DNA from 4 places in the Kitasatospora sp. NPDC023385 genome. Region 1 is predicted to be linked to each of the others. Evidence: riboswitches for the same ligand, from Rfam matches in the RefSeq annotation. Region 1 holds a riboswitch; each other region holds the start of a gene.
The links. A riboswitch is a leader RNA that binds a small molecule or an ion and turns the genes downstream of it on or off. The one in region 1 is predicted to bind cyclic di-AMP.

Region 2: linked by a shared signal. The riboswitch ahead of AC0B61_RS19980 (C40 family peptidase) and the one ahead of AC0B61_RS05865 (transglycosylase family protein) in region 1 are both predicted to bind cyclic di-AMP.
Region 3: linked by a shared signal. The riboswitch ahead of AC0B61_RS21845 (M23 family metallopeptidase) and the one ahead of AC0B61_RS05865 (transglycosylase family protein) in region 1 are both predicted to bind cyclic di-AMP.
Region 4: linked by a shared signal. The riboswitch ahead of AC0B61_RS29335 (M23 family metallopeptidase) and the one ahead of AC0B61_RS05865 (transglycosylase family protein) in region 1 are both predicted to bind cyclic di-AMP.

What each region holds. Positions count from the first base shown of each region.
Region 1 is NZ_JBVOOL010000002.1:637,294-644,127, forward strand. It holds gene mfd (transcription-repair coupling factor) at 1-531, shown strand, start outside; gene AC0B61_RS05850 (nucleoside triphosphate pyrophosphohydrolase) at 642-1,661, shown strand; gene AC0B61_RS05855 (SDR family NAD(P)-dependent oxidoreductase) at 1,724-2,149, opposite strand; gene AC0B61_RS05860 (cytochrome P450 family protein) at 2,482-3,849, shown strand; cyclic di-AMP (ydaO/yuaA leader) riboswitch at 4,102-4,269, shown strand; gene AC0B61_RS05865 (transglycosylase family protein) at 4,275-5,075, shown strand; gene eno (phosphopyruvate hydratase) at 5,353-6,639, shown strand; gene AC0B61_RS05875 (FtsB family cell division protein) at 6,780-6,834, shown strand, end outside.
Region 2 is NZ_JBVOOL010000012.1:60,401-67,234, forward strand. It holds gene AC0B61_RS19955 (Lrp/AsnC family transcriptional regulator) at 1-127, opposite strand, end outside; gene AC0B61_RS19960 (rhomboid family intramembrane serine protease) at 169-951, opposite strand; gene AC0B61_RS19965 (hypothetical protein) at 1,154-1,417, shown strand; gene AC0B61_RS19970 (NYN domain-containing protein) at 1,560-3,026, shown strand; gene AC0B61_RS19975 (C40 family peptidase) at 3,224-4,261, shown strand; cyclic di-AMP (ydaO/yuaA leader) riboswitch at 4,597-4,752, shown strand; gene AC0B61_RS19980 (C40 family peptidase) at 4,763-5,896, shown strand; gene AC0B61_RS19985 (C40 family peptidase) at 6,122-6,834, shown strand, end outside.
Region 3 is NZ_JBVOOL010000013.1:209,381-216,214, forward strand. It holds gene AC0B61_RS21830 (IclR family transcriptional regulator) at 1-320, shown strand, start outside; gene AC0B61_RS21835 (RidA family protein) at 356-766, shown strand; gene AC0B61_RS21840 (DUF2470 domain-containing protein) at 901-1,620, shown strand; gene AC0B61_RS21845 (M23 family metallopeptidase) at 1,985-2,998, opposite strand; cyclic di-AMP (ydaO/yuaA leader) riboswitch at 3,001-3,181, opposite strand; gene AC0B61_RS21850 (MFS transporter) at 3,554-5,041, shown strand; gene purB (adenylosuccinate lyase) at 5,049-6,479, opposite strand; gene AC0B61_RS21860 (MarR family winged helix-turn-helix transcriptional regulator) at 6,537-6,834, opposite strand, start outside.
Region 4 is NZ_JBVOOL010000024.1:58,246-65,079, reverse strand. It holds gene AC0B61_RS29345 (GNAT family N-acetyltransferase) at 127-699, opposite strand; gene AC0B61_RS29340 (hypothetical protein) at 742-1,617, shown strand; gene AC0B61_RS29335 (M23 family metallopeptidase) at 1,685-2,563, opposite strand; cyclic di-AMP (ydaO/yuaA leader) riboswitch at 2,576-2,734, opposite strand; gene AC0B61_RS29330 (YiaA/YiaB family inner membrane protein) at 2,930-3,220, shown strand; gene AC0B61_RS29325 (ATP-binding protein) at 3,604-4,869, shown strand; gene AC0B61_RS29320 (roadblock/LC7 domain-containing protein) at 4,853-5,266, shown strand; gene AC0B61_RS29315 (DUF742 domain-containing protein) at 5,263-5,610, shown strand; gene AC0B61_RS29310 (GTP-binding protein) at 5,678-6,247, shown strand; gene AC0B61_RS29305 (cytochrome P450) at 6,244-6,834, shown strand, end outside.

The DNA of each region.
Region 1 (6,834 bases):
GCGGTGGCCGAGTTCCGCGAGTCGCTGGCGGGCGGCGGGGCGCCGGAGGAGGAGCCGCTGGACGTGAAGATCGAGCTGCCGGTCGACGCCCACGTGCCGCACGACTACGCGCCCGGCGAGCGGCTGCGGCTGCAGGCGTACCGTTCGATCGCGGCGGTCAACTCGGAGGCGGACATCCAGCAGGTCCGGGACGAACTCGTCGACCGCTACGGCAAGTTGCCCGAGCCGGTGGAGAACCTGCTGATGGTCGCGGCGCTGCGGCTGTACGCCCGGCGGTGCGGCATCTCGGACATCACCCTGCAGGGCGCCAACGTCCGCTTCGGGCCGGTGGAGCTGCGGGAGTCCCAGCAGCTGCGGCTGAACCGGCTCTACCCGCGCAGCCAGGTCAAGGCGGCGGCCCAGCAGCTGCTGGTGCCGCGGCCGAGCACCGGGCGGATCCCCGGCAAGCCGCTGGTCGGCCGGGAACTGCTGGGCTGGTGCAGCGAGTTCCTGTCGGCCATGTTCGACGACCTGGCGGGGGCGAGGAAGTAGCGCCCGCCCTTCCCGGCCACCCGCCTCCCCGTGCTCCCCGTTCCTCCCGGGGTGGGCGGTGGGGCCGGTGGGGCGGGGCGCGGTGTGCGGGAGAGTAGGTTCGAGGTGTGATGACGAATGTTCCCGGTGCCACGTTGATCCTGCTGACCACCACCCACCGGGTGGCTCCCGGGCTGCTGGCGTGGCCGGCCTGGGAGGCGTTGCGGTCGGCGGGGCGGGTGCTGGTGGGAGACGAGGGGCACCCGCAGCTGGCGGCGGTGCGGCAGGCCGGGGTGACGGTGGAGGTGGTGCCCGCCGAATCGGCGCCCGCGCTGGCACGGTTGCTGACCGGACAGCCGGCCGGGGCTGGGCCGACGGTGTGGCTGGGCAGCCCGGACGGGGATCCGGGGCTGACGGACGCGCTGGCGCGGCTCGCGGTGGAGCGGGCCGGTGAGGTGCCCGAGATCGAGGTGCTGCCGGGTTCGTACGACCTGCCGGGGTCGCGGCTGCTGGACCTGGTGACGGTGATGGACCGGCTGCGCTCGCCGGGGGGCTGCCCCTGGGACGCCGAGCAGACGCACGAGAGCCTGGTGAAGTACCTGGTGGAGGAGGCGTACGAGCTGGTCGAGGCGATCGAGGAGGGGGATCGGGAGACGTTGCGCGAGGAGCTGGGCGACGTGCTGCTCCAGGTCTTCTTCCACTCCCGGATCGCCGAGGAGCACCCGACCGAGCCGTTCACCGTCGACGACGTGGCCGGTGACATCGTCGAGAAGCTGATGTACCGGCACCCGCACGTGTTCGGGGACGTCGAGGCCGGGGGCGCCGCCGAGGCGGAGGTGAGCTGGGAGCAGCTGAAGGCCGCCGAGAAGACGGACCGCGAGTCGGTGCTGGACGGCGTGCCGGCCGGGCTGCCCTCGCTGGCGTACGCGGCGAAGCTGGTGTCCAGGGTGCGCCGGGCGGGTTTCACGGCGGTGCCGGACGAGCCGTACGAGCTGCCGGCGCAGCTGACCGCGGAGACGGCGGGCCGGTTGCTGCTCGCGGTGGCGCAGCGGGCGCACGACGCCGGGGTGGACGTGGACGCCGCGCTGCGGTCGGCCGCGCGCGGCTACCGGGGCGCGGTGCGCGCGGCCGAGGGCCTCAAGCCGGAGTAGGGCCCCGAGCCGCAGTAGAACCACAAGCCGGAGCCGGGGCCCTGGCGCATGGGCCGGGCGGCTCAGGCCGCCGCGGCGGTGCGCCCGATCGGGCGCCGCTGCGGCGGGACGAGTTCGCCGATGGCCTCGCCGACGAGGACGACGAGTTCGGCGAGGCGTTCGAGGTCGAGGTGGTCGGGCAGGTCGGCGAGGGAGATGACGCGCTCGCCGTCCGGGCCGGCGACGGCGAACACGTCGATCGGCCCGAGGTGCTTCTCGGCGGTGTCGACCAGGGCGGCGACGTCGCTGGGGCGGCGGATGTCGCCGGAGACCCCGACGACGGGGCAGCCCGGCCGGTCGAGTTCGGCGGCGAGGTCCTCGGCGATGCCGACGTACTGGTCGGCGATCAGCATGCCGACGGCGCCGGCCGCGGAGAAGCGGCGGGCGAGGTCGGCGCCCGACCCGCCGTCGAGTACCGCGATGACGACGACTGACCCGCTGACCCGCATGGTCTGCTCCTCCCTGTGGGCGACACCGCACCGGCGCCCACGCGTACTGCGGAGGATCGTAGGCACGACCTGACCCTCCGCAACAGGGATTACCCCGCAGGTGACCAGGCTCACGCCCGCCGCCCGGCCAAGAGCTGTCCAAGAGCTGTCCACGGCCCGTCCACCGGTCGTCCACGGACGGTCGGCGCGCCGGTCGAGCGCCTGCCGAGCACTGGTCGAGCGCCTGCCGAGCACTGGTCGAGCACCGGCCGCGCGCCGGTGGAGCGCCGTCGCGCGCTGCCGCCGGAAGGGCGCGCCCGGCTCGCCGCGAACGCACCGGATACGGTCGACCCATGCCAGCTCAGCCCGACCCCGCCCAGCCCGCCGCCGCGCAGCCCGACGCCCCCGCTCCGCAGCTGTTCACCTGGGAGTTCGCCACCGACCCGTACCCCGCCTACGCCTGGCTGCGCGAGCACGCCCCGGTGCACCGCACCACGCTGCCGAGCGGCGTCGAGGCCTGGCTGGTGACCAGGTACGCGGACGCCCGGCAGGCGCTCGCGGACGGCCGGCTGTCGAAGAACCCGGCGCACCACAGCGAGCAGGCGCACCGCACCGGCCGGGTGGGCATCCCGGGGGAGCGGCAGGCGGACCTGATGACGCACCTGCTGAACATCGACCCGCCGGACCACACCCGGCTGCGCCGGCTGGTGTCGAAGGCGTTCACCCCGCGCCGGGTGGCCGAGTTCGAGCCGAGGGTGCAGCAGCTCACCGACCGGCTGATCGACGGTTTCGCGCAGCGCGGCTCGGCGGACCTGATCCACGAGTTCGCGTTCCCGCTCCCCATCTACGCGATCTGCGACCTGCTGGGCGTGCCGGCCGAGGACCAGGACGACTTCCGCGACTGGGCCGGGATGATGCTGCGGCACACGAAGCCGGGCCAGGGCGGCGGCCAACGCGGCGGTGTGGGGCGGGCGGTGAAGCGGATGCGGGCGTACCTGCTGGAGCTGATCCACCGCAAGCGCGCTGACCTCGGGGACGACCTGATCTCGGGCCTGATCCGGGCGAGCGACCACGGCGAGCACCTGACGGAGAACGAGGCCGCGGCGATGGCCTTCATCCTCCTCTTCGCCGGTTTCGAGACCACCGTGAACCTCATCGGCAACGGGACGTACGCGCTGCTGCGCAACCCGGAGCAGCGCGGGCTGCTGCAGGAGTCGGTGGCGCGCGGGGAGCGTGCGCTGCTGGACACCGGGATCGAGGAACTCCTTCGCTACGACGGGCCGGTGGAGCTGGCGACCTGGCGGTTCGCGACCCGGCCGCTGACCATCGGCGGCGTGGACATCCCGGTCGGCGATCCGGTGCTGGTGGTGCTGGCCGCGGCGGACCGCGATCCGGCCCGGTTCTCGGACGAGAACACCCTGGACCTGGCCCGGACGGACAATCCCCACCTGGGTTTCGGGCACGGCATCCACTACTGCATCGGCGCCCCGCTGGCCCGCCTGGAGGGGCGGTCCGCGCTGGCCACGCTGCTTTCCCGGCTGCCCGATCTGCGGCTCGCGGAAAGCCCGGAGAATCTGCGCTGGCGCGGTGGCCTGATCATGCGTGGACTGCGGGAACTGCCGGTCGAATTCAGCCCGGAGGGCCGCTCCCCGCATACGCCTCCGCATACGCCGTCGCATACTCCTCCGCATACGCCGCCGCACGCTCCTTCCGCGCCCTGACATAACGGCACGATTCACCGATGCGCCGGTGGTCCGCGCTGACGGAACGTTGTCTCGAGCGCGTCAGGCGCGGTGTGAATACCCATCAACTCGGACATACCTCCGCTGTTGGTAGGCGATCGGGCACGCGCCGTAATTTCTGTGTGATATCGGTGATATGAGCTTGTGATCGGTCTGAGTATCTGTCTACTCTCCCTGGAGTTCGCAGCTGCGGACCTCGTGCGCGGAACGCCGAATCCTGCCCGCCGCGTCACGGGAAACCGACCAGACCCTGGGCAGGGGCGGGGGAACCAGGTTTGTTGCCGTTCCCCGACGGCTTGGGGTGAAGCCGCCCGAGCGGAATCGCTTCCGCGTACGGCGGCCGGGCCACCTCCCGGTCCGAACCCGACAGCTCACCTCGCAGGCGTGCGGAGAGGGACTCCTTCATGCTGTTCGTTGGAACCGGCCGTCACCGTCGTCGTACCCAGACCGAGAAGGCCATCGCCGTCGCCGGCGTGGCGGGCGTCGGACTCGCGATGCCGCTCCTCACCGCCACCGGTGCCTCCGCCGCCCCGGCCACCACCTGGGACTCCGTCGCCCAGTGCGAGAGCGGCGGCAACTGGAGCATCAACACGGGCAACGGCTTCTACGGCGGTCTGCAGTTCACCTCCGGCACCTGGAAGGCGTACGGCGGCACCTCGTTCGCCCCGCAGGCCAACCAGGCCAGCAAGGCGCAGCAGATCACGGTCGCCGAGAAGGTCCTCGCCTCGCAGGGCCCCGACGCCTGGCCGGTCTGCTCGCAGAAGGCGGGCCTGGCCAAGGGCGGCGCCCCGGCCGCGGTCGACGCCTCGTCGGATGCCGAGCCGCAGTCCGCGCCCCAGCAGCAGACCCCGAAGGCCGCCGCCAAGCAGGCTGTCAAGCCGGCCCAGAAGCCGGTCGAGAAGCCCGCCCAGCAGCAGGCCCCGAAGCACGCCGCGCCGAACCGGGCCGAGAAGCCCGTCGACCAGGCGGCGCAGCAGTACGTCCCCAAGCACGCGGCCGCCGCCGTCGCCCAGCCGGCCGCGGCCCCGCAGGCCGCGCAGACCGCCGGCCACGACTACACCGTCCGGGACGGCGACACGCTGTCGACCATCGCCGCCGCCCAGGACGTGTCCGGCGGCTGGCACGCGCTGTACGACGGCAACCGCGGCACCGTCGGCGGCGACCCGGACCTGATCCTGCCCGGCCAGGTCCTGCACCTCGGCTGAGCCGCCCCGCGCCGGGCGCTCCCGGCGCGACGCGCGGAGGGGGTCGGGACGACCGGCCCCCTTCGTCCCCTTCATCCGCTCTTCGTCCGCTTCGGTGGGCCGGGCTGGGTCAAGCAGGTGAACTACCGGTGGGTAGTGGGGCCACACGCTGAGACGGTGCCGAGGCCGACGTGGCCCGGGGAGCCCGGGCGGCTAGGCTCTGGTCCGTAACGACTCCGCAATCGTCCTGGCGACAGCACCGCCGTCAGCCGGACCTGCTTCCGCAAGGAGATGCCTCGTGCCGTCCATCGATGTCGTCGTAGCCCGTGAGATCCTCGACTCCCGCGGCAACCCCACGGTCGAGGTCGAGGTCGGCCTCGACGACGGCAGCACGGGTCGTGCCGCTGTCCCGTCGGGCGCCTCCACCGGCGCCTTCGAGGCGCTGGAGCTGCGCGACGGCGACAAGAACCGCTACTTCGGCAAGGGCGTGGAGAAGGCCGTCCTGGCCGTCATCGAGCAGATCGGCCCGGAGCTGGTCGGCTACGACGCCACCGAGCAGCGCCTGATCGACCAGGCCATGCTCGACCTGGACGCCACGCCGGACAAGTCCTCGCTCGGCGCCAACGCCATCCTGGGCGTCTCGCTGGCCGTCGCGCACGCCGCCTCCGAGGCCAGCGACCTGCCGCTGTTCCGCTACCTGGGCGGCCCGAACGCGCACGTGCTGCCCGTGCCGATGATGAACATCCTCAACGGCGGCTCGCACGCGGACTCCAACGTCGACATCCAGGAGTTCATGATCGCCCCGATCGGCGCGGAGTCCTTCTCCGAGGCCGTCCGCTGGGGCGTCGAGGTCTACCACACCCTCAAGGGCGTGCTGAAGGAGCGGGGCCTGTCCACCGGCCTCGGCGACGAGGGCGGCTTCGCGCCGAACCTCGACAGCAACCGCGAGGCCCTGGACCTCATCACCGAGGCCATCCAGAAGGCCGGTTACGTGCCCGGCCGCGACATCGCGCTCGCCCTGGACGTCGCCGCCTCCGAGTTCTACGAGGACGGCGCCTACCAGTTCGAGGGCAAGGCGCTCACCTCCACCGAGCTCATCGAGTACTACGCCGAGCTGGTCGCCGCCTACCCGCTGGTCTCCATCGAGGACCCGCTGGACGAGTCGGACTGGGACGGCTGGCGGGCCATGACCGTCAAGCTGGGCGACAAGGTCCAGCTGGTCGGCGACGACCTGTTCGTCACCAACCCCGCCCGCCTGGCCCGGGGCATCGAGACCGGCACCGCCAACGCGCTGCTGGTGAAGGTGAACCAGATCGGCTCGCTGACCGAGACCCTGGACGCCGTCGAGCTGGCCCAGCGCAACGGCTACCGCTGCATGATGTCGCACCGCTCCGGCGAGACCGAGGACGTCACCATCGCCGACCTGGCCGTCGCCACCAACTGCGGCCAGATCAAGACCGGTGCCCCGGCCCGCTCCGAGCGCGTCGCCAAGTACAACCAGCTGCTGCGCATCGAGGAGATCCTCGACGACGCCGCCGAGTACGCCGGCCGCGGCGCCTTCCCGCGCTTCCGCTCCGCGGAGTGAGCAGGGCGGGTACGAGGGCCGAGCGCTCCCGGTAGCGCACGCCTGACCGGTGCCCCGCCGTTCACCCCGTAGGGTGGACGGCGGGGCACCGTCGCGACCAGGAGGGGACACCGGAGATGGCAGGCTGGAGGATCCCGGGCTTGGCGGCCCGGCCTCGGTTCACGAGCCGGGCGACCGTCCTCGTCCTGGTGCTCT
Region 2 (6,834 bases), on a different contig from region 1:
TCGCCACCAGGTCGTAGCCGCCCGTCACCGAGTACACCTCGCTGACGCCCTCGATCGCGGCGATGGCCTCGGCGATCTCCGGGATGCGGTCGACACTGGTCTTGATCAGGACGATGGCGGTGATCACTGTGCGGGCTCCTTTGTGGGGTGCGGCCAGCGTATCGGGCGTCAGCCGGGTCGTCGCGAGGGGTGGCGGGCCAGGGTGCAGGCGTAGAGGAAGCCGGCCGAGAAGCCGATCACGTGGACCAGGTAGGCCACCCCCGGGCCCGCCGAGTGCACCGACCACCACTGCAGGGCGAACCAGAGGCCGAGCACCAGCCAGGCCGGGAAGCGCAGCGGCAGGAAGAACAGCAGCGGGACGAGCGTGGTCACCCGGGAACGCGGGTGGAAGCGCAGGTAGGCGCCGAGGACGGCGGAGATCGCGCCGGAGGCCCCGATCAGCACCCGGGTGGAATCCGGCGAGTGCGCCTCGGCGAGCGCGAAGCCGTACGTCGCCAGGCTGCCGGCGGCCAGGTAGAAGACGGCGTACCGGGCCCGGCCCAGCCGCTGTTCGACGGTGGGGCCGAAGACGTGGAGGAAGAGCAGGTTGCCGAGCAGGTGCAGCCAGCCGGCGTGCAGGAAGAGGCCGCTGAGCGCGGACAGCGCCGGGTGCTTGCCCGGGGTCGGGGCGGCCGGGCAGCCGGGGACCGGGTCGGGCGCCTCGGCCAGCTGTTCGGAGGTCAGCGGCCGTCCGGTCAGGAGTTCGGCCGGGACGGCGCCCCAGCGCTGCTCGTACCGTTGCTCCGCGCAGACCCGGGCCTGACCGGTGCCGTACAGGGGGTTGAGCCCGGCGGCCGGGCCGATCAGGAAGACCAGGGTGTTGACCGCGATCAGGGCGTAGGTGACCGCCGGGGCGGGCGGCTGCGGCCGGCCGGCCCGCGCGGCGGTGTGGTCCGGGGCGGTGAGCGCCATGCGGCCAAGCATCCCGCCGGGCGCCGCTGGTGACACGGCGGTTTACGGCAGGTGGACTAGTCCGGCTATTCCGCTGACCGGTGGTCGCGGCGGATGCCCCAGGCAATAGGCTTGGGGCGGGCAATCCCGCCTCCCGCCGCCGACGCCGGGGCTTCGGGGGGAGCGCCTGGCCCACGCAGGGACCACCCGAGAGGACCCCCCGATGACCGTCCCCGCCCTGACCGCCGAGACGCGCTGGCGCTGCACGCTGTGCGGCAACCTCACCCGCTTCGACGTGACCCGCACCGCGCGGGTGACCGAGTTCCTGCACTTCGACCTGGCCGGCGAGTCCAAGGTCGAGGAGACCGAGGTGCTGAGCGAGACCGTCGAGTCGGTGCGCTGCCGCTGGTGCAACGCCGTCGACCAGGTCGAGCTGGTGGCCCGGCCGGGCGCCGAGGATGCGCAGGCCCGGGCCGAGCAGGGCTGAGTCCCGCCCGTGCGGTGGGCGGCGCGCGGCGCGCCCGTCCGCCGCACGGGACAATACAGAACAGACCAGACGCACGGAGCGTGACGACAGGGGGCGGTCGCGGCCGTACCCCGCCGGAAACAGGATCGGAGCCGAGGACGTGGTGGACGCAGCGAAGGAGCCCGACGAAGAGCGGGGACTTCGGTCCGCTGCGCAGGCGCCGGACACCGGGACGGGCCCGGCCGAGGACGCCGCGTCCGGAGCCGTCGAGACCGGGGCCGCTTCGTCCGACTCCTCCCGGCCCGGGCCGGAGCGCGCCGTCGAGAAGCTCGACCGGCCGCTGCCCGAGGCGGTGCGCCGGCGCGTGGTCGGGCTGGCCTCGGACGCGCTGGGCGGGCTGCCGCCGGGTGAGCTGCCGCAGAGCCTGCGTCAGTACGTCAAGTTCACGCCCGCGCGGCGGGCCAAGTACGCGGCCACCGCGCTGGCGGCGGCGCTGGAGGCGGAGCCGGCCTTCCGGGTGCGGATAGCGGAGCGGCTGCGGCTGGGGCAGCCGGACCTGGTGAAGGCGCTGGAGTCGGGCAGCGTCCCGGGCGCCGCCGATCCGATGGACGTCGCGGCCGCCGCCTACCTGGTGCGCTCGGCGGGCTGGAGCCGGCTGGTCGCCGAGGCCGGCGAGGAGGCCGAGCGGGCCGGCGCCGAGGACGCGGCCGCGGAGGCGACCCGGCTGGCGGAGAAGCTGCAGGCCGAACTGGCCGAGGTGCGGTCCGCGGCGCGGGCGGACCTGGACCGGCAGCGCAGGGAGTTCGAGGGCGTCCGGCGGGAGGCCGAGTCGCTGCGCAAGAAGGTGCGCTCGCTGGAGAGCGACACCCGCCGGGCGCAGGCCGAGACGCGCCGGGTGCTCGCCGAGCTGGAGGCCGTGAAGGCCCAGGGCGCGGCCGAGCGCGGCGCCGCCGAGGTCGAGGCGCGGCGGCTGAAGCACCGGGTCTCGGAGTTGGAGACCGCCGCCGAGCAGGGCCGCCGGTCGGCCCGCGAGGGGCGCGGCGTCGAGGACATGCGGCTGCGGCTGCTGCTGGACACCGTGCTGCAGTCGGCCCAGGGGCTGCAGCGGGAGCTGGCGCTGCCGGTCTCCCAGATCCGCCCGGCGGACCTGGTGGAGGCGGTGGTGCCGGGGGCGGCCTCGCCGCACGACGTGGCACGTCGCGGACTGGCCGATGACGACCCGGCGCTGCTGGACCAGCTGCTGGCGATCCCGCAGGTGCACCTCGTGGTGGACGGCTACAACGTGACCAAGACCGGCTACCCGTCGCTGCCGCTGGAGCAGCAGCGGATCCGGCTGCTGGGCGGGCTGGCGATGCTGGCCCAGCGCACGCAGGCGGAGGTCACCTGCGTGTTCGACGGGCAGGACCTGGACGTTCCGGTGATCATGGCGCCGCCGCGCGGGGTCCGGGTACGGTTCAGTCGGACCGGGGAGACGGCGGACGAGTTGATCCGCCGTCTGGTGCGGGCCGAGCCGCAGGGACGTCCGGTGGTGGTGGTCTCCACCGACCGCGAGGTCGCGGAGGGCGTGCGGAAGGCTGGCGCGCGCCCGGTGGCGTCGGTACTGCTGCTGAACCGGCTGGCCCGGCCCTGAGCCGGCCGGGCGGTGTGATGCCTGGTCAGTGCGGGTTCCGGGGCATTGTGCGGGTCCGGTGAAGTCGGTGTGGGAAACGGACTTCACGCCTTCGGGGAGTAGCAAATCGGTTAGATCTTCACTAGGGTCTGGCGTCAAACCTATTTTCCGGAATCTCATTCAATCGGGTGAGTCCGATGGAAGAAGGAGCAGGACCCTTGGCCTCCCACCGCCGTCCCAAGCAGCCGAGCCGCGCGCGGGTCTCCGTGCTCACCGCTGCTGCTGCGACCGCGGTCGCGCTCTCCGCCCAAGTGGCGGCGCACGCCGCGCCGCAGCCGAACAAGACGGACGTCAAGGCGCAGATCGACCAGCTCCAGCAGGAGCAGGAGCAGGCGTCCGAGAAGTACAACGGCGCCAAGGAGCGGGCCGACCAGCTGCGCAAGCAGTCCGACCAGCTGCAGGACCAGGTGGCCCGCAGTCAGGAGCAGATGACCCAGCTGCAGGGCGGTCTGGCCGAGGTGGCGGGCGAGCAGTACCGCAGCGGCGGCATCGACCCGTCCGTCCAGCTGATGCTCTCCTCCGACCCCTCCGGCTACCTGGAGAAGGCCTCCACCGTCCAGCAGGCCAGCACCAGCCAGGCCGAGGCGCTCAAGGGGCTGCTGGACCAGCAGCGCCGGCTGGACCAGGAGAAGGCCGAGGCGGCCGCCGTGCTGGCCTCGCTCGACAGCACCACCAAGGACCTGAACCAGGCCAAGGCGGACGTCAACACCAAGCTGAAGACCGCCCAGGACCTGATGAACTCGCTCAGCGCGGCCGACCGCAACGCGCTGAAGGCCCAGCAGGCGCAGGACGACCGGGCCTCGCGCGGCAGCGACCGGGTCGACCTCAGCAGCCTGCCGCCGGCCAGCGGCTACGCGGCCACGGCCGTGGCCAAGGCGATGAGCAAGCAGGGCTCGCCGTACGTGTGGGGCGCCACCGGGTCCTCCACCTTCGACTGCTCGGGCCTGATGGTCTGGTCGTACGGGCAGGCCGGAGTCTCGCTGCCGCGCACCTCGCAGGAGCAGGGCCACTACGGCACCGCCGTGCCCGGGCTCGCCGCGGCGCAGCCGGGCGACCTGGTGATCTACGGTCCCGACATGCACCACGTCGGGATGTACATCGGCAACGGCATGGTGGTCCACGCGCCGCACACCGGTGACGTGGTGAAGGTGATGAAGGCCGACGCGATGCCGATCAACACCATCCGCCGGGTCTGACGGTCCGACACGCCGCACGGGCCCGGCCGGGGCTGTGATCCGCGCCACCCTCAGATCGGGGGTGGCGTTCGGCTTTTCGCAGGTTTGGCGACCACCTGGTGAGACCTGATCAGCCTTGCGTGCCGCGATGGTCACCAACGGTCATTTTCACAAAAGAACTTGGGTAATCTTCTGTCTTATTTCTGACAAGGATTTGAACCGATCACGGTTCAGTTACTAGGGTCATGCCCCGGACCACCGCACAGTCGATCACCCAGCCTGGGTGGCGGCGGTGGTTCCCGCCGAGTTCGCGAGGCAGCGGGGCAGGTCGAAACGACTTGTCCGACAGGGGAGCCCAGTGGTCGGGGGCGGCTGCGGAGCGGAGCCGGGGAACCATGTTCCTCCGGGGTGAATCGGCGCCAGGTCGGCCTTGGAAGGCCGTGAGGCGTCGTAGGGCATACTTCCAGCCCGAACCCGTCAGCTCACCCGGTAGGCGGACGCAGGAAGAAGGAGCCCGCCTTCGTGGCGTCCCACCGTCGTCCCAAGCCAGCCGGCCGTGCCAGGGTCTCGATCCTGACCGGTGTCGCCGCCGCAGCCGTCGTCCTCTCCGCGCAGTCCGGCGCCCACGCCGACCCGCAGCCGACCAAGGAGCAGGTCAAGGAGCAGGTAGACCAGCTCAACCAGCAGGCCGAGGTGGCGACCGAGCAGTACAACGCCGCCCAGGAGAAGCAGCAGACGCTGGAGAAGCAGGTCTCCGGCCTGCAGGACCAGGTGGCCCGCCAGCAGGACCAGGTGACCGAACTGCAGGGCGGCCTCGCCGAGATCGCCGGGGAGCAGTACCGCAACGGCGGCATATCCCCGACCGTCCAGCTGATGCTCTCCACCAGCCCGGACAACTTCCTCAATCAGGCCGGTGCGCTGAACCAGGCCGGCGACACCCAGAAGAACCAGCTGAAGCAGCTGCAGGAGCAGCAGCGCAAGCTGGACCAGGACCGCAGCGAGGCCCAGGGCAAGCTCGCCGAGCTGGAGTCCACCACCCAGCAGCTGAAGGCCTCCAAGGACGACGTCCAGACCAAGCTGAAGGCCGCCCAGGACCTGCTCAACACCCTGACCGAGCAGGAGCGCCAGGCGTTGCGCGCGGCCGAGGAGAAGGCCGCCGCCGACGCCAAGGCCCAGGCCGACGCCGCCAAGGCGCAGCAGCAGGCCGCCGACCGTGCCTCGCGCGACAACAGCCGCACCGACATCTCCGCCGGGGCGTCCGCGCCGGCCGCCAAGCCGGCCGCCCCGGTCCTGGCCCCCGGCAGCTCGCACGGTGCCGCCGCGCTGGCCGCCGCCGCCTCGAAGATCGGCAGCCCGTACGTGTGGGGCGCCGCCGGCCCGGGCTCCTTCGACTGCTCCGGCCTGATGGTCTGGTCGTTCAACCAGGTCGGCGTCTCGCTGCCGCGCACCTCGCAGGAGCAGGCCCACGCCGGCACCCGGATCGGCACCGACCTGTCCCAGGCCCAGCCCGGCGACGTGCTGATCTTCTACGGGGACGCCCACCACGTCGGCATCTACGCGGGCAACGGCCAGGTGCTGCACGCTCCCAAGCCGGGCGCCTCGGTCCGCTACGAGGCCGTCAGCAACATGCCGCTGAGCAGCATCGTTCGGGTCTGACTCCACTCGGCTCCGCCAGGCCCGGTCTTCCGTCACGGAAGCCCGGGCCTGCGGCTTTTCCGGCGGATCGGGCTGGTGTCCGATTGGGGGGCGAATATTCGGGTTGGGAGGGGTTTGGACTCGCTTGCCCGGACTCGCTAACGTCTGCCACCGGACTCCCGCTCGACGGCCGCATGCCATGGTGCGGCGGCGGGGCCGCGCCGCAGGATTGGAGCCGTTGCCGCCATGCCCGTGCACCGCCGCCCCCAACTGCTCGCCCGCGCGCTGGTACTGACGGCGGCCGCCACCACCGCGCTGGGCGTGGCGACCGGCGGCAGCGCCCAGGCCGCCCCGGGCAGCCCCGAACCGGCCGACCGCAAGGACGTCCAGGCGCAGGTGGGGCAGCTCTACGACGAGGCCGAGCAGGCGTCGGAGAAGTACAACGCGGCGCAGGAGGCCCAGCTCAGGCTCCAGGGCGAGACCACGATCCTGCAGGGCGAGATCGCCGTCGCCCAGGACCAGCTCAACCAGCTGCGCGGCGACCTGGCGACCGTGGCCGGGGCCGAGTACCGCAGCGGCGGGATGACCCAGACCGCCCAACTGATGCTCTCGTCCGACCCGGAGGGCTACCTCGCCCGCGCCCGCGCCCTGGGCCAGGCCTCGGAGCGGCAGCGGGAGGCGCTGCACGAACTGGTGAGCCGCCAGCGCCGGCTCGACCAGCGCCGCACCGAGGCGGCCGGCAAGCTCGCCGAACTCGACCAGGCCCGCCGCTCGCTCGCCGACAGCAAGCAGCAGGTCCAGCAGCGGCTGGCCCGGGCGCAGAAGCTGCTCAACGGCCTGGGCGCCGCCGAGCGGACCAGGATGGCCGTCCAGGACGCCCGGGACGCCGAGCAGCGCGCCACCCGGGGCACCGACCGGCTGGACCTCGGCTCCACCCCGCCCGCCTCCGAGCGGGGGGC
Region 3 (6,834 bases), on a different contig from region 1:
TGCCGGAGCGGCGCCGGGTGGTGGCCGGGATCGACTTCACCCCGCACACCGAGCGCACCCTCACCACGCCGGAGGCGCTGCTCGGGGAGTTGGAGAAGGTCGCGGCCCAGGGCTGGGCGCAGGACCACGCCGAGCACGAGGCCTTCATCAACTGCGTGGCCGCGCCGATCCGGGACGCCAGCGGCCGGGTGGTCGCCGCCGCCTCGATCTCCGTCCCGGACGTCGTCCTCCCGTACGAGCAGGTGCTGGACCTCCTCCCCCAGCTGCTCGCCGCCGCCCGCGCCGTCTCGGCCGACTGCGGCCGCCCCGACCACAACTGACGCCCTGCCACCGACCGTAAGGAATCCCGCACCCCATGTCCTCCGACAAGACCGAGATCCGCACCGACGGCGCCCCCGCCCCGGCCTGGACGTTCTCCCAGGGCGTCCGCAAGGGCCCGATCCTGCAGGTGTCCGGCCAGGGCCCGCAGGACCCGGCGACCGGCGAGTACCTGCACCGCGGCGATGTGAAGGCGCAGACCCGGCGCACCCTGGAGAACGTCAAGGCCATCGTGGAGGCCGGCGGCGCCACCATCGAGGACGTGGTGATGTTCCGCGTCTACCTCACCAAGCGCGCCGATTTCCCGTTGATGAACGAGGTCTACGCCGAGTTCATCGGCGAGAACATCAAGCCCGGCGGGGTGAAGCCCTGCCGCACCACCGTCTTCGTCGAGCTCCCGCAGGAGCCGATGCTGGTCGAGATCGACGCCCAGGCCGTCGTGGCCTGACGCCCCCTCCGACCCGCCCACCGGGGGCCCGGACACCTCCCCGCGTCCGGGCCCCCACCGTGCACGGACGCCTGCTTGCCACACCCCGGCACGGACATTAGGTTAGGCTCACCTAACTTACTGGAGGTCCGTCCATGAGCCTGCCCACCGGCGACACCGAGGTCCCCGAGCCCACCACCGCCGAACGGATCCACAGCCTGCTCGGCGCGACCTCCTCGCTCACCGTCCGCGCCCTGGGCGAACCCCACGCCCTGGACACCCCGGTCTCCGTCCACGGCTCCCGCCTGCGGCTGCGCGCCCCACTGGACGCCCCGCTCACCGCGGCCGCCGCCCACGCCACCGACGGCCTCGCCGTCGTCCTCGACGTCACCGACGTCTCCCCGGTCGCCGTCCGCGACCGGGTCCGCGCCCGCCTCACCCTGGCCGGGCGGCTGCACCTGGCCCACCTCGCCGACGACGGCCTCAGCGTCCACCTGCGCGTGGACGTCGCCCACGCCGTCCTCGCCACCCCGTACGGCACCGGCGCGATCACCGCCGACGACCTCGCCCTCGCCGCCCCCGACCCGCTGGCCCGCCACGAGGCGGCGCTGCTCACCCACCTCGCCGACGACCACGCCGACGCGCTCGACGTCCTCACCCGCCTGCTCGACCCGGCGCTCCTCGCCCGCACCCCGGACGTCCGCCCGCTCGCCCTGGACCGCCACGGCCTGGTGCTGCGCCTGGACCACCCGGAGGGCCACCGCGACGTCCGCCTGGTCTTCCCCGAACCGGCCCGCGACACCGAGGACTTCGGCCACCGGATGCACGACCTGCTGTCCGCCGCCCGCTCCGGCCAGCCCGTCCACCGCAGCTGAGACGGGCTCACCGCTCGACGGCGCCCTCCAGCACGATCCGCCCCATCCGCGCGTACCGCACCGGCCGCCACCGGCGCACCGCGAGCGCCGGCACCGCCGGCGAGACCGCCCCCAGCTGTGAGCGCGCTCTCGAACGACCCCAGCCGCCCCCGACCACCCCCAGCCACCCCTGGCCGACCCCGGAAAAGGCAGTGGCCGGCCCGGCTCGTGAGGGAGGTTGGTCCCACGAGCCGGGCCGGCCTGGGCGTGTCCCGCGCCCATGTCCGCCGTACGGCGATCACCCGGTCGAGCGGTCACCCGACATGACCATCCCGGAGGATCGATTCGCTCCGCAGCAGCGGTGGTTCCTGAAGCCCCGGAAGGGTCAGAGCGCGACGCCGTGCGCGCGCAGGTAGGCGACCGGGTCGATGTCCGAGCCGTACTCCGGACCGGTGCGGATCTCGAAGTGCAGGTGCGGGCCGGTCACGTTGCCGGTGGCGCCGGAGAGGCCGAGCTGCTGGCCGACGGTGACGGTCTGACCGATCTTCACACCGATCGACGAGAGGTGCGCGTACTGCGCGTACTTGCCGTCGGCGAGCTTGATCTCGACCTCGTTGCCGTAGGCGCCGCCGTTGCCGGCCTTGACCACGACACCGTTGGCGACGGCGCGCAGCGGGGTGCCGGTGGAGGCGACGAAGTCCTGGCCGGTGTGGTGGCCGGAGGCCCACATCGAGCCGGCCACGCCGTAGGCCTCACCCAGCACCGGGTTGGCCAGCGGGGCGACGTAGCCGGAGGTGGCGGCGACCGGAGCGGCCGTCACGGCCTGGGCCGGGGCGGCGGTCTGGACCTGGGTCTGCACCTGGGCGGCCGGCTTGGCGGCTTCGGTCTTGACCTGGACCTGGACCTGGGCCTGCGGCTTTGCGGCCGCGGCGGCCTGGGTGACCGGCGCAGTCGGCTTGGCGGGAGCGGCCGGCTTCGCCGGGGCGGCGTCCGCGGACGGCGCGGCGGGGTGGCCGGCGATCGCGAGCTGCTGGCCCGGGAAGATCAGGTTCGGGTTGGCGCCGACGACCGAGCGGTTCTGCTCGAACAGCGCCTGCCAGCCACCGTCGACGTGCTTGACGTCGGCGATCTTGGACAGGGTGTCGCCGCTGACGACGCGGTAGCTCTCGTGCGCGGTGGGCGCGGTGGGCGCGGCAGGCGCGGCGGTCTGGGCGGCCGGCTGGGCCTCGGCGCCGGCGGCGGACTGCACAACCGGGGCGGCCGGGGCAACCGGGGAGGTGTGCGCCTGGGCGCTCACCGCGGTCACGAGCGGAAGGACGAACGAGACGCCGGTGACGGCGGTGGCGATGCCGATACGGGCGGCGCGGGGCAGGACGATACGACGGGCCTGTGCAGGCATGGAACTTTCCTCTCCGACGCCTGCGAGGTGAGCTGTCGGGTTCGGGCTGGAGTTGCCCGGCCGCATGCGCGGCTTCACCCCTAGCCGGCCCTGGTCGTCCGCGCCCTGAGGCGCGAACTCCGGTCCGGCGACTTACCTGTGGGTCCCCCGCTCCTGCCGTACAGAGTTCAGTTCGAACCACCGGGCAGCGGCAGGATTCGGCGTTCCGCCCGGCGGATCCGTCCGGACTGGCCGGGCGGTCGCTGAACTAAAACCCATCCGTTCGGGTGAAGCAATGTCGATCTCTTGAATCGACAACCACCTACCGCCCCGCGGTGACCCTCCGGATGCCCCCCTGCACGATGCGTACACAATCCATTCACCGCGCGCCACTGATCCACGACCCTCCGCCCACATCCCCAACACTGCGCAGCCAGCCCATCACGCAGCGCATCCGACCGACACACCCGCCGGTGACCCTTGTCACGTACGCCCCACGGGGCGCAGGATCGGGCCGTGTCCACCTCCGAGGCCGGCACCCTGCGCCTGGGCACCGCGCAGGGTCGCTGGGTACTAATGGCGACCGTGCTCGGCTCCAGCATGGCGATGCTCGACGGCACCGTGGTGAACGTCGCCCTGCCCCGAATCGGCACCGACCTCGGTGCCTCCCTGGCGTCCCTGCAATGGACCCTGAACGCCTATCTGCTCACGCTGGCGGGCCTGATCCTGCTCGGCGGCGCGCTCGGCGACCGGTACGGCCGGCGCCGGGTCTTCCTGATCGGCGTGGTCTGGTTCGCCGTCGCCTCCGCGACCTGCGCCGCCGCACCGAACATCCAGGTCCTGATCGCCGCCCGCGCCGTGCAGGGCATCGGCGGGGCGCTGCTCACCCCGGGCTCGCTCGCCATGCTCCAGGCCGTCTTCCACCCTGACGACCGCTCGGCCGCGGTGGGCCTGTGGTCCGGCCTCGGCGGGGTGTCGGCCGCGATCGGCCCCTTCCTCGGCGGCTGGCTGGTCGACGGCCCCGGCTGGCGCTGGATCTTCCTGCTGAACCTGCCGCTCGCCGCCGCCGTGATCGCGGTCACCACCCGGTCCGTGCCGGAGAGCCGGGACGAGAGCGCGTCCGGCCGCTTCGACGCGCCCGGCGCGGTGCTCGCCGCGCTCGCCCTCGGCGCGATCACCTACGCACTGACCGCCGCCGGGGAGGGCGTCTCCGCCACGGTGTGGGTCAGCGGGGTGATGGGTGTCCTGCTCGGCGCCGCCTTCGTGGTCGTCGAACGGCGCGCGGTCGAGCCGATGCTGCCGCTCGGCCTGTTCTCCTCCCGGCTGTTCACCGCCGTGAACCTGGTCACGCTGTGCGTGTACGCGGCGTTCAGCGGCGTCTTCTTCCTGCTGGTGGTGCAGTTGCAGATCGTCGCCGGCTTCTCGCCGCTGGTCTCGGGTTTCGCACTGGTGCCGATCACGGTGCTGATGCTGGCGCTGTCGGCCCGCGCGGGTCGGCTCGGCAAGCGGATCGGCCCGCGCATCCCGCTCACCGTCGGCCCGCTGCTGTGCGCCGCCGGGGTACTGCTGATGCTGCGCACCGGCCCGCACTCCTCGTACTGGGCGGACGTGCTGCCCGCCGTCACGGTGATGGGCTTCGGCATGACGCTGCTGGTCGCGCCGTTGACAGCCACCGTGCTGGCCGCCGTCGAGGTCCGGCACGCGGGCATCGCCAGCGGGGTCAACAACGCCGCCGCCCGGGCGGCCGGCCTGCTCGCGGTGGCGGCTCTCCCGGCGCTGGCCGGGCTGAGCGGCGACGCCTACCGGGTGCCGTCCGCCGTCGACTCCGCCTTCCACACCGCGATGCTGATCTGCGCGGGCCTGCTGGCGGGCGGCGGGCTGATCGCCTTCGCCACCGTCCGGGGCAACGTCCTCGCCCCGGCGGACCACCCGGTCGCCGAGCCGGACTGCGAGTGGAACTGCGGCACCACCCCGCCGCTCGACCCCGGCCACGTCCACGCGCACGAGGGCCCCGCCACCGGTCCGGCAGCGGGGCCCTCGCCCGGGAAGTCGCCCGGGAACTGACTCGACGTCAGAGAATGTCGCCGGGCGCGTACTTGGCGGCCTCCGGGTAGGCGGCCGCGACGGCCTCCACCCGGCGGACCACCTCGGCGACCTGGGCGCCGGCCGCGCCGGTGAAGGAGAGCCGGTCGGCCAGCAGCGCGTCGAGCGCGGCCCGGTCCAGCGGGATCCGCTCGTCCTCGGCCAGGCGGTCCAGCAGCTCGTTCTCCCGGGCGCCGGCGCGCATCGCCAGCGCGGAGGCGACGGCGTGCTCCTTGATCACCTCGTGCCCGGTCTCCCGGCCGACGCCGGCCCGCACCGCGCCCATCAGCACCTTGGTGGTGGCGAGGAACGGCAGGTAGCGGTCCAGCTCGGCCTCGACCACGGCGGGGAAGGCGCCGAACTCGTCGAGGACGGTCAGGAAGGTCTCCAGCAGGCCGTCGAAGGCGAAGAAGGCGTCCGGCAGCGCGACCCGGCGCACCACCGAGCAGGAGACGTCGCCCTCGTTCCACTGGTCGCCGGCCAGCTCGCCGGTCATCGAGGCGTAGCCGCGCAGGATGACGGCCAGGCCGTTGACGCGCTCGCAGGAGCGGGTGTTCATCTTGTGCGGCATCGCGGAGGAGCCGACCTGGCCCTCCTTGAAGCCCTCCGTGACCAGCTCGTGGCCGGCCATCAGGCGGATGGTCTTGGCCAGGCTGGACGGCGCGGCGGCCAGCTGGACGAGGGCGGTGAGCACCTCGAAGTCCAGCGAGCGCGGGTAGACCTGGCCGACGCTGGTCAGCACGTTCTCGAAGCCGAGGTGCCCGGCGACCCGCTGCTCCAGCTCGGCGAGCTTCGCGGTGTCGCCGCCGAGCAGGTCCAGCATGTCCTGGGCGGTGCCGACCGGGCCCTTGATCCCGCGCAGCGGGTAGCGGGCGATCAGCTCCTCCAGGCGGCGGAAGGCGACCAGCAGCTCGTCGGCGATCGACGCGAAGCGCTTGCCGAGGGTGGTGGCCTGCGCGGCGACGTTGTGCGAGCGGCCGGCCATGACCAGCTCGGAGTGCTGGGCGGCCAGCGTGGCCAGGCGCACCAGCACGGCGACCGTGCGGTCCCGCACGTGCTCCAGCGACTGGCGGATCTGCAGCTGCTCGACGTTCTCGGTCAGGTCCCGGGAAGTCATCCCCTTGTGGATCTGCTCGTGGCCGGCGAGCTCGCTGAACTCCTCGATCCGGGCCTTCACGTCATGGCGGGTGACCCGCTCGCGGGCGGCGATCGAGCCGAGGTCGACCTGGTCGATCACCCGCTCGTAGTCGGCGACGGCGTTCGCCGGCACCTCGACGCCGAGGTCCTGCTGGGCCTTCAGGACGGCGAGCCACAGGTGGCGCTCGAGGACCACCTTGTGCTCGGGGGACCACAGCTGGGCCAGGGTCGCCGAGGCGTACCGGGAGGCCAGGACATTGGGGATCTGGGGCTTCGCGCTCACGCTTCGCAAGAGTAACAGCCGAGGTCACGCCGGACGTCGGCGGATGGGGCGGGCCCGCTACTGGGCGCCGCCCGGTCGGCCGGTCAGCACCGGCAGGACCTGTCCGCAGATCGAGTGCAGGGAGATCCGCTGCTCGTCGGTCATCGCCCCGAAGGCCTGGTGGGTGCGGGCCATCTCGCCGCGGATGTGGTTGAGGATCTCCCGGCCCTCGGCCGTGATCACCACGATCTTCACCCGGCGGTCCCCGGCCGCCGCCGCGCGGTTGGCCAGGCCCAGCGACTCCAGCCGGTCCACGATCCCGGTGACGTTCGACGCGTCGCAGCCCAGCCGGCCGGCCAGCGCGCGCATCGGCACC
Region 4 (6,834 bases), on a different contig from region 1:
CAGTCTGGTCGAAGCGCTGGTCGGAGGGGATCCGGAGGCCTGGCGGATCGGGGGTGGGGTTAACCCCCGGTCCGTCGGGTGCGGGCCGCCGCCCGGCGCTGGTGCGTGGACTGCCGACGCCGGGGTTCAGCGGGCCGGGCCCGGCCATTCGTCGGCGAGCAGCGAGTAGAGGTACGAGTCGCGCCAGACGCCGCCCCGGAACCAGTCGTGCCGCACCCGCCCCTCCAGCCGGAATCCGAGCCGGGCGAGCACCTTGACCGACGCCGCGTTCTCCACGTCGACCCGGGCGGCCAGCCGGTGCAGGTCCAGGTCGCGGAAGACGAAGTCGCAGACCAGGCCGGCGATCTCGCCCGCATAGCCGTGGCCCCGGACCTCGCGGCCGAGGACGTAGCCGAGGTGCGCGGAGCGGAAGGCGCCGAGGGTGAGCGAGGCCTGGGCGATCGGCGTCGCGTCCTGCGGGTCCTCGGCATCGGCGAGCCTGGTGACGGCGAGCCGGTAGGTGTCCCGCTCCTCGGCCATCGCCTCCTCCAGGTACAGCGCGATCTGGTCGGCGCAGGTCTCGCGGTCGCACGGCTCGAACGGCAGGAAGCGGGTGACCTCCGGATCCCCGAGCAGCGCGTGCAGCGCGTCCACGTCACCCTCGGTGTGGTGGTACTCGCGGATGGCCAGCCGGGGGCCGGTGAGTCGTACGGGGACCATGGCTGCCGACCCTACCCGCGCCCGGCGGCTACCGTTCGGACTATGAACGACGAAGACCTGCGGCTCCCCCCGCGCACCAGGGCCGCCGACCTGCTCGCCTGGGCGGCCGAGCAGGGCCGCGCGCCGGTGGCCGAGGCGCCACTGCGCGCGGTGCTGGCACTGCTGGAGCTGGGCGACGGCAGGATGCACGACGGCTGGCCCGAACTGACCTCGAACGCGGTGGAGCACCTCCTGTACGAGCGGCTCCACCTGTACGTCCAACCCGCGCCCGAGGAGGATCCGCTCGCGTACGGCGACGCCGTCCGGCTGCTGGTCGACCACCAGCGGGCGGCCCGTCGGCTCAACGCCAAGCGCCAGGAGCGGCTGCACGCGGAGGCCGAGTGGCAGGGCGAGGTCGCGGCCGGGCTGCTGCGCCGCGCCGACCTGGTGACCTGGCCCCGGCTGTACGCGGTGCTGCTGCACGCGCACGGGGTGGAGGTCGCGGACGGGGAAGCGGTGCGGGCCTGGCTGACCGGCTTCGCCGAGCTGGCGGAGGAGGAGCGGCTCGCCGCGTACGAGGCGCTGGCTCCGGCCGGCTGGCTGGACGAGCCGGACCCGCAGGGCTGGGGGCTCGGCCGGCTGCTGTCGGTCGGCATGGCCACCGACGGCGCGCGGCGGCTGCTGGAGCAGGGCCTGATGCGGCGCAGCTACCGCAACCTGGCCGAGCTGACCGCGCTGGGCCGGCCGATGCCGGACGAACTGGCCGGGGACTTCGGGCAGTTCGAGGAGGCGGCGGTCGGGGCGGCGCTCGACCTGTTCGGCGAGTGGACGGTGCCGGGGCTGCCGCGGCTGCTGGTGGAGGAGTTCCCGGAGCTGGCGCCGGAGCCGGGCCCGGAGGAGATCGACGCGTACCTGGCGCAGTTGCCCGCGGAGGAATGACGTACGGCGCGGCGCCCCCGGAGACCGCCGGGCGGCCGGGCGGGGGCGCCGTGCTGCGCGCCGGGTGTCAGGGGGTGAGGCCGCGCTGCTCGAGCCAGGTCTCCGGGTCGACCGGGGCGCCGCCGCCGGGGCGGACTTCCAGGTGCAGGTGCGGGCCGGTGACGTTGCCGGTCGCGCCGACCTTGCCGATCTGCTGGCCGGAGGTGACCTGGCCGGAGCCCTTGATGATCGAGGAGAGGTGGCAGTACCAGATCTCGGTGCCGTCGGGCAGCGTCTCGACGATCCGGTAGCCGTACGAGCCGGACCAGCCGGCCGAGGTGATGGTGCCCTGGCCGAGCGCGTGGACGGGGGTGCCGGTGTCGGCGGCGAAGTCGAGGCCGGTGTGCAGGTTGGCCCAGTACCGGGCGCTCTGGCCGTAGTGCGCGGAGAGCCGGTAGTCCTTCACCGGGAGGGTGAGGGCGGCGGCCTTGGCCCGCTCGGCCTCGTCGGCGGCCCGCTTGGCCTCGGCCTCCTTGGCGGCGGCCTTGGCCTCGGCCTCCTGCGCGGCCTGCACGCGGGCGCCTTCCTCGGCGGCGGTGCGCTGGCTGTCGGCCTGCTGCTGGATGCGGGCGGCGAGCGCGAGGCCGGGGTCGGCGGAGAGGGCGACCGGGGTCTCGTCCGGGGCCTCGACGGCGGGGGCGGCGGCCGGGGTGGCGGAGGCGAAGCCGGTGGCGCCCAGGGTGGCCGCGACGGCGGTGACGCCGAGCAGCGGGGAGGCTCCGCGGGTCTGACGCGGCATCCGGTGCCGGTTGGTGTCGGCTTCCGGGACGAAGCCTTCCGGGCCGGAACCCTCCGGGTCGAAGCCTTCCGGGCCGACGGCCTCGGGGCCGTCCGGGCCGGGGTGGTCGAGGAGCCGGGTACCGGTTGCGGGGCCGGCCGGGTGTGCCGGGGTGTGCGTCGACGCCACGGAGGCGCGCTCCTTTCCTTCCTTCGCGCCTACCGGGTTAGCTGACGGGTTCGGAGCAGGAAGGTCTCCTACGGCCGGGCCGGAGCCCCGCCGATTCACCCCAGGGAACGTGGTTCCCCGGCTCCCTGACCTGCCCGGAGGCCGGCCGGTGGGATTAGGCGACGGCGCACGGTGCCGTCTGGGTACGGCGTTGAAGACCGCGCTGCGTTATCAAACGTTAATCCTAGGAGGCTCTGATTCCAAGCCATCCGTCGGGGACGGCCGGGGAGCGAGTGATCGGACGTCAACGAACGACCCTTCATCCGAGCACTCATCTGAGTACTCCTACTCATGTGCGGCCCGACGGGGTGGCCGCATCCTGACGTCATGAGCGCACCGATGCAGAACGGCACGACGGCCGCCTACCACGTCCAGGCCGTCCTTTCCTTCGCCCTGTCGGGCACCGCCCTCGCCGCCGGGATCGCCTACCTGCCGGTCGGCGGCTGGACCCGGGCCTTCCTCGGGATCGGCCTCCTCTACACCGTCACCTCGGCGTTCACGCTGGCGAAGGTGATCCGGGACCGGCACGAATCGAACGACATCGTCAGCCGGGTGGACCAGGCCCGGCTGGAGAAGCTGCTCGCCGAGCACGACCCGTTCAAGGTGGAGGGGGTCTGAGCCCGCCGCCCCCGACCGGCTCGTCACCACCCTCACCACCGCGCTCCGCGCCTGGCCCGCGGAGGAAGCCGGCCCGCGGACCCGAGGGGGAGCCCGGGCGGGGGACGGTGTGGTGCTGCCACTCCTGCACCGGACGCCGCCCTTCGGCGACACCCTGCACACACGCCCCACACATCCTGGGAAGCGAATCAGCCATCGGGCGTGGCCCGGACGCTGCACGACGGCCCGGCCGGAGCCAGACCGAGGCAGCGTCAGGCCCGGCGATCGGGGTCGAACGAGGCCGGATAGAGACCGGATTGACTCGATATTGACGAGATCCGGTCACTTGGCGAGATCCGTTCACACCTTCGTAGGATCATCACCCTAGAATTCGCGGCGTGACGATGACTCAGTGGTCCGTAACGGCAACCGGCATACTCGCCGTCCTCGCCCTCGTGGCCGCCGCGCGGTACCGCGCCGTGTCCGTCACCCAGCGCGGCCGGGCCGACGCCCTCCAGCGCTCGCTGCACATCGCCGGTGAACACCTCCTCCTCGAACGCAGCCGCCGCGGCGCCGAACTGGCGGCCGTCCAGCAGGAGCAGGAACTCACCGCCTCCACCCAGCGCGCCTTCCTCAGCGTCGCCCGCCGGATCCTGGTGATGGCCCACGACCAGCAGGCACTGCTGGACGAGATGGAACGCACCCACGACGACCCGGGGCTGCTGGAGGGCCTGCTCAAGGCCGACCACGCCGCCGCCCAACAGGCCCGACTGGCACAGACCCTGGCCGTGCTGTGCGGCGCGCGGGCCGGACGGCACTGGCCGGAACCGGTCGCCCTGGAGGACGTCGTCCGCGGCGCCCAGTCGCGCATCCTGCCCTTCCAGCGCGTGGTCGTCCGCAGTCGGATCGAGACCGCGGTGGTCGGCGCCGCGGCCGAAGCACTGATCCACGCGATCGCCGAACTGCTGGACAACGCCACCCGCTACTCCCCGCCCAGCACCCAGGTGTTCGTCACCCTGATGCCGGTGCACAACGGCGCCGTCATCGAGATCGACGACGGCGGCGTCGGCATGCCCGAGCAGGCCGTCGCCAAGGCCGCCGCCGCGCTCGCCGGCGGCAGCACCCTGGAGGTCTCCCGACTCGGCGAGGTACCGCAGTTGGGCCTGGCCGCGGTCGGCCGGCTGGCCGAGCAGTACGGCTTCCGGGTCACCCTCAGCTCCGCCCCCTCACCGTACGGCGGCGTGCGCGTGGTCGTCCTGCTGCCGAACGCCCTGCTCACCGAGCCGCTGCCGCCCACCGTCCCCGGCCTCGGGCCGGACGACCGGGCGTTCACCTACGATCCCCGACCGGCCTCCCCCGCCGGTCACCCCCTGGTGGAGACCCCGCCGCCCGGACGCACCCCCGTCACCGGCGACACCCCGCCGCCGCTGCCCCGCCGGAGCCACCGGCGCGACCGCGGTGGTCGGCGCGCCCAGCACGCCGCTCCCCCGGCGCCGCCCGCCCCGCCGTACCGCTCGGCCCGCGACGCACAGGCGTTCATGGCGATGTTCCAGGCCGGGACCGCCAGCGGCCGGTCGGCCGCCCGGGCCCAGGCCCCGTTCGACCCTTCCCTGCCCGCTTCCCCCCGACTTCCCCAGCGCTCCGGAGACCTCCATGACCACCACCCCTGACCTCGGCTGGCTGCTCGCCGACATCATCGCCGTCCCGCAGGTCCAGCACGCCGTCGTCGTCTCCAACGACGGCCTGGAGATCGGGCGCAGCGCGGGCATCGCGCGCGATGACGCCGAACGGCTCGCCGCCGCCTGCTCCGGACTGCAGTCGCTGGCCCGCGGCGTCGCGACGGGCTTCGGCGGCCCGGGCAGCGCCACCCGCCAGATCGTCATCGAGTACGGCGGCGGCTACCTCTTCATCGTCGCCGCCGGGGCCGGCGCGCACCTGGCCGTGGTGACCAGCGAGGCGGTCGACGCCGGCCTGGTCGCGTACCAGATGCAGGTCCTGGTCGAGCGGATCGGCAGCCACCTCACCAGCCCGCCGCGCGTCGACCACGCGGCGGGGGGCCACCGGTGAGCGGGCCGGTCCGCCCGTACGTCATCACCGGGGGACGCAGCCGCTCCACCCGGGCCGAGCTGGCCCTGGAGAGCCTGGTCAGCGCGTTACCCGACCCGCCGGAACCGCCCGCGCACGTGCTGCTGAACCGGGAGCACCGGCGCATCCTCGCGCTCTGCCACAGCCTGCTGTCCGTCGCCGAGGTGGCGGCCCACCTGGGGCTGCCGCTCGGCGTCGTCAAGGTGCTGGTCGGGGACCTGTGGGACCTCGGCGCCGTGCAGGTGCTCCCGCCCGTTCCGCAGGCCGAACGCCTGCCCGCAACCCTTCTGGAAGAGGTGCTCGTTGGCCTCCGCCAACTCCGCTGAAGCCGCCCACGCCACCCACGCCGCCGGCGCCACCGACGCCACCGGGTCCGGCGACGGGCCGCAGTACCTGCCGCCGTCGGTGCAGGGCGCGGTCAAGATCCTGGTCACCGGGCCGTTCGGGGTCGGGAAGACCACGCTGGTCGGCTCGCTCAGCGAGATCACGCCCCTGCGCACCGAGGAGACGATGACCGCCGCCAGCGCCGGCATCGACGACCTCACCGGCCGCGACACCAAGACCACCACCACGGTCGCGCTGGACTTCGGCCGGATCACGCTCAACCCGCGGCTCGCGCTGTACCTGTTCGGCACGCCCGGACAGCAGCGGTTCTGGCCGCTCTGGGACGACCTGTCGCGCGGCGCGCTCGGCGCGATCGCCATGGTCGACCTGCGCCGCCCGGACGAGAGCTTCGACGTCCTCGGCCGGCTGGAGGAGCAGCGCATCCCGTTCGCGGTGGCGGTCAACACCTTCCCGGACACGCCGAGTTACCCGGAGGAGGAGCTGCGCGCGGCGCTGGACCTGCTCCCGGACGTGCCGATCCTCTTCTGCGACGCACGCGACCGGCGGCAGTCCTACGACCTGCTGATCGACTTCGTCGACCACCTGCACCGCAACTCGATCCTGGAACTGCAGGGATGAGCGCCACCAACCCGGGCGCCACCGATCCCGCCGCCCACCAGGCCGGGCCCGCCGCCCACCAGGCCGTCGCCGGCTGCCCGGTCGCGCACGGCGCCCCGCACGGCGGCCCCGGCGGCCCCGTACGCGGCGGCGGTCTGCCCGTCGGCGTCCCGCTGACCCCGCTGTACGGCCCGTCCGTCGCCGAGGACCCGCACGGCCTGTACGCCCGGCTGCGCGAGCGCTACGGCCCGGTCGCGCCGATCGAGTTGGAGCCCGGTGTCGAGGCGTGGCTCGTCCTCGGCTACCCCGAGCTGCTCGAACTCACCCGCAACGAGGCGCTGTTCTCCAAGGACTCGCGCCGCTGGCGGGTGCCCGCCGAGGGCCGGCTGTCGGCCGGATCCCGGCTGCTGACGATGACCTCGTGGCGGCCCACCCTGCTCAACCTGGACGGCGCCGAGCACCAGCGGCTGCGCTCCGCCGTCTCCGACACCCTCGCCCAGATCGACCACCGCCAGCTGCGCGAGACCACCGAGGCCGCCGCCAACGGCCTGATCGACAGCTGGGGGCCGGACGGCACCGCCGACCTGATCGCCCAGTACGCCCGGGCG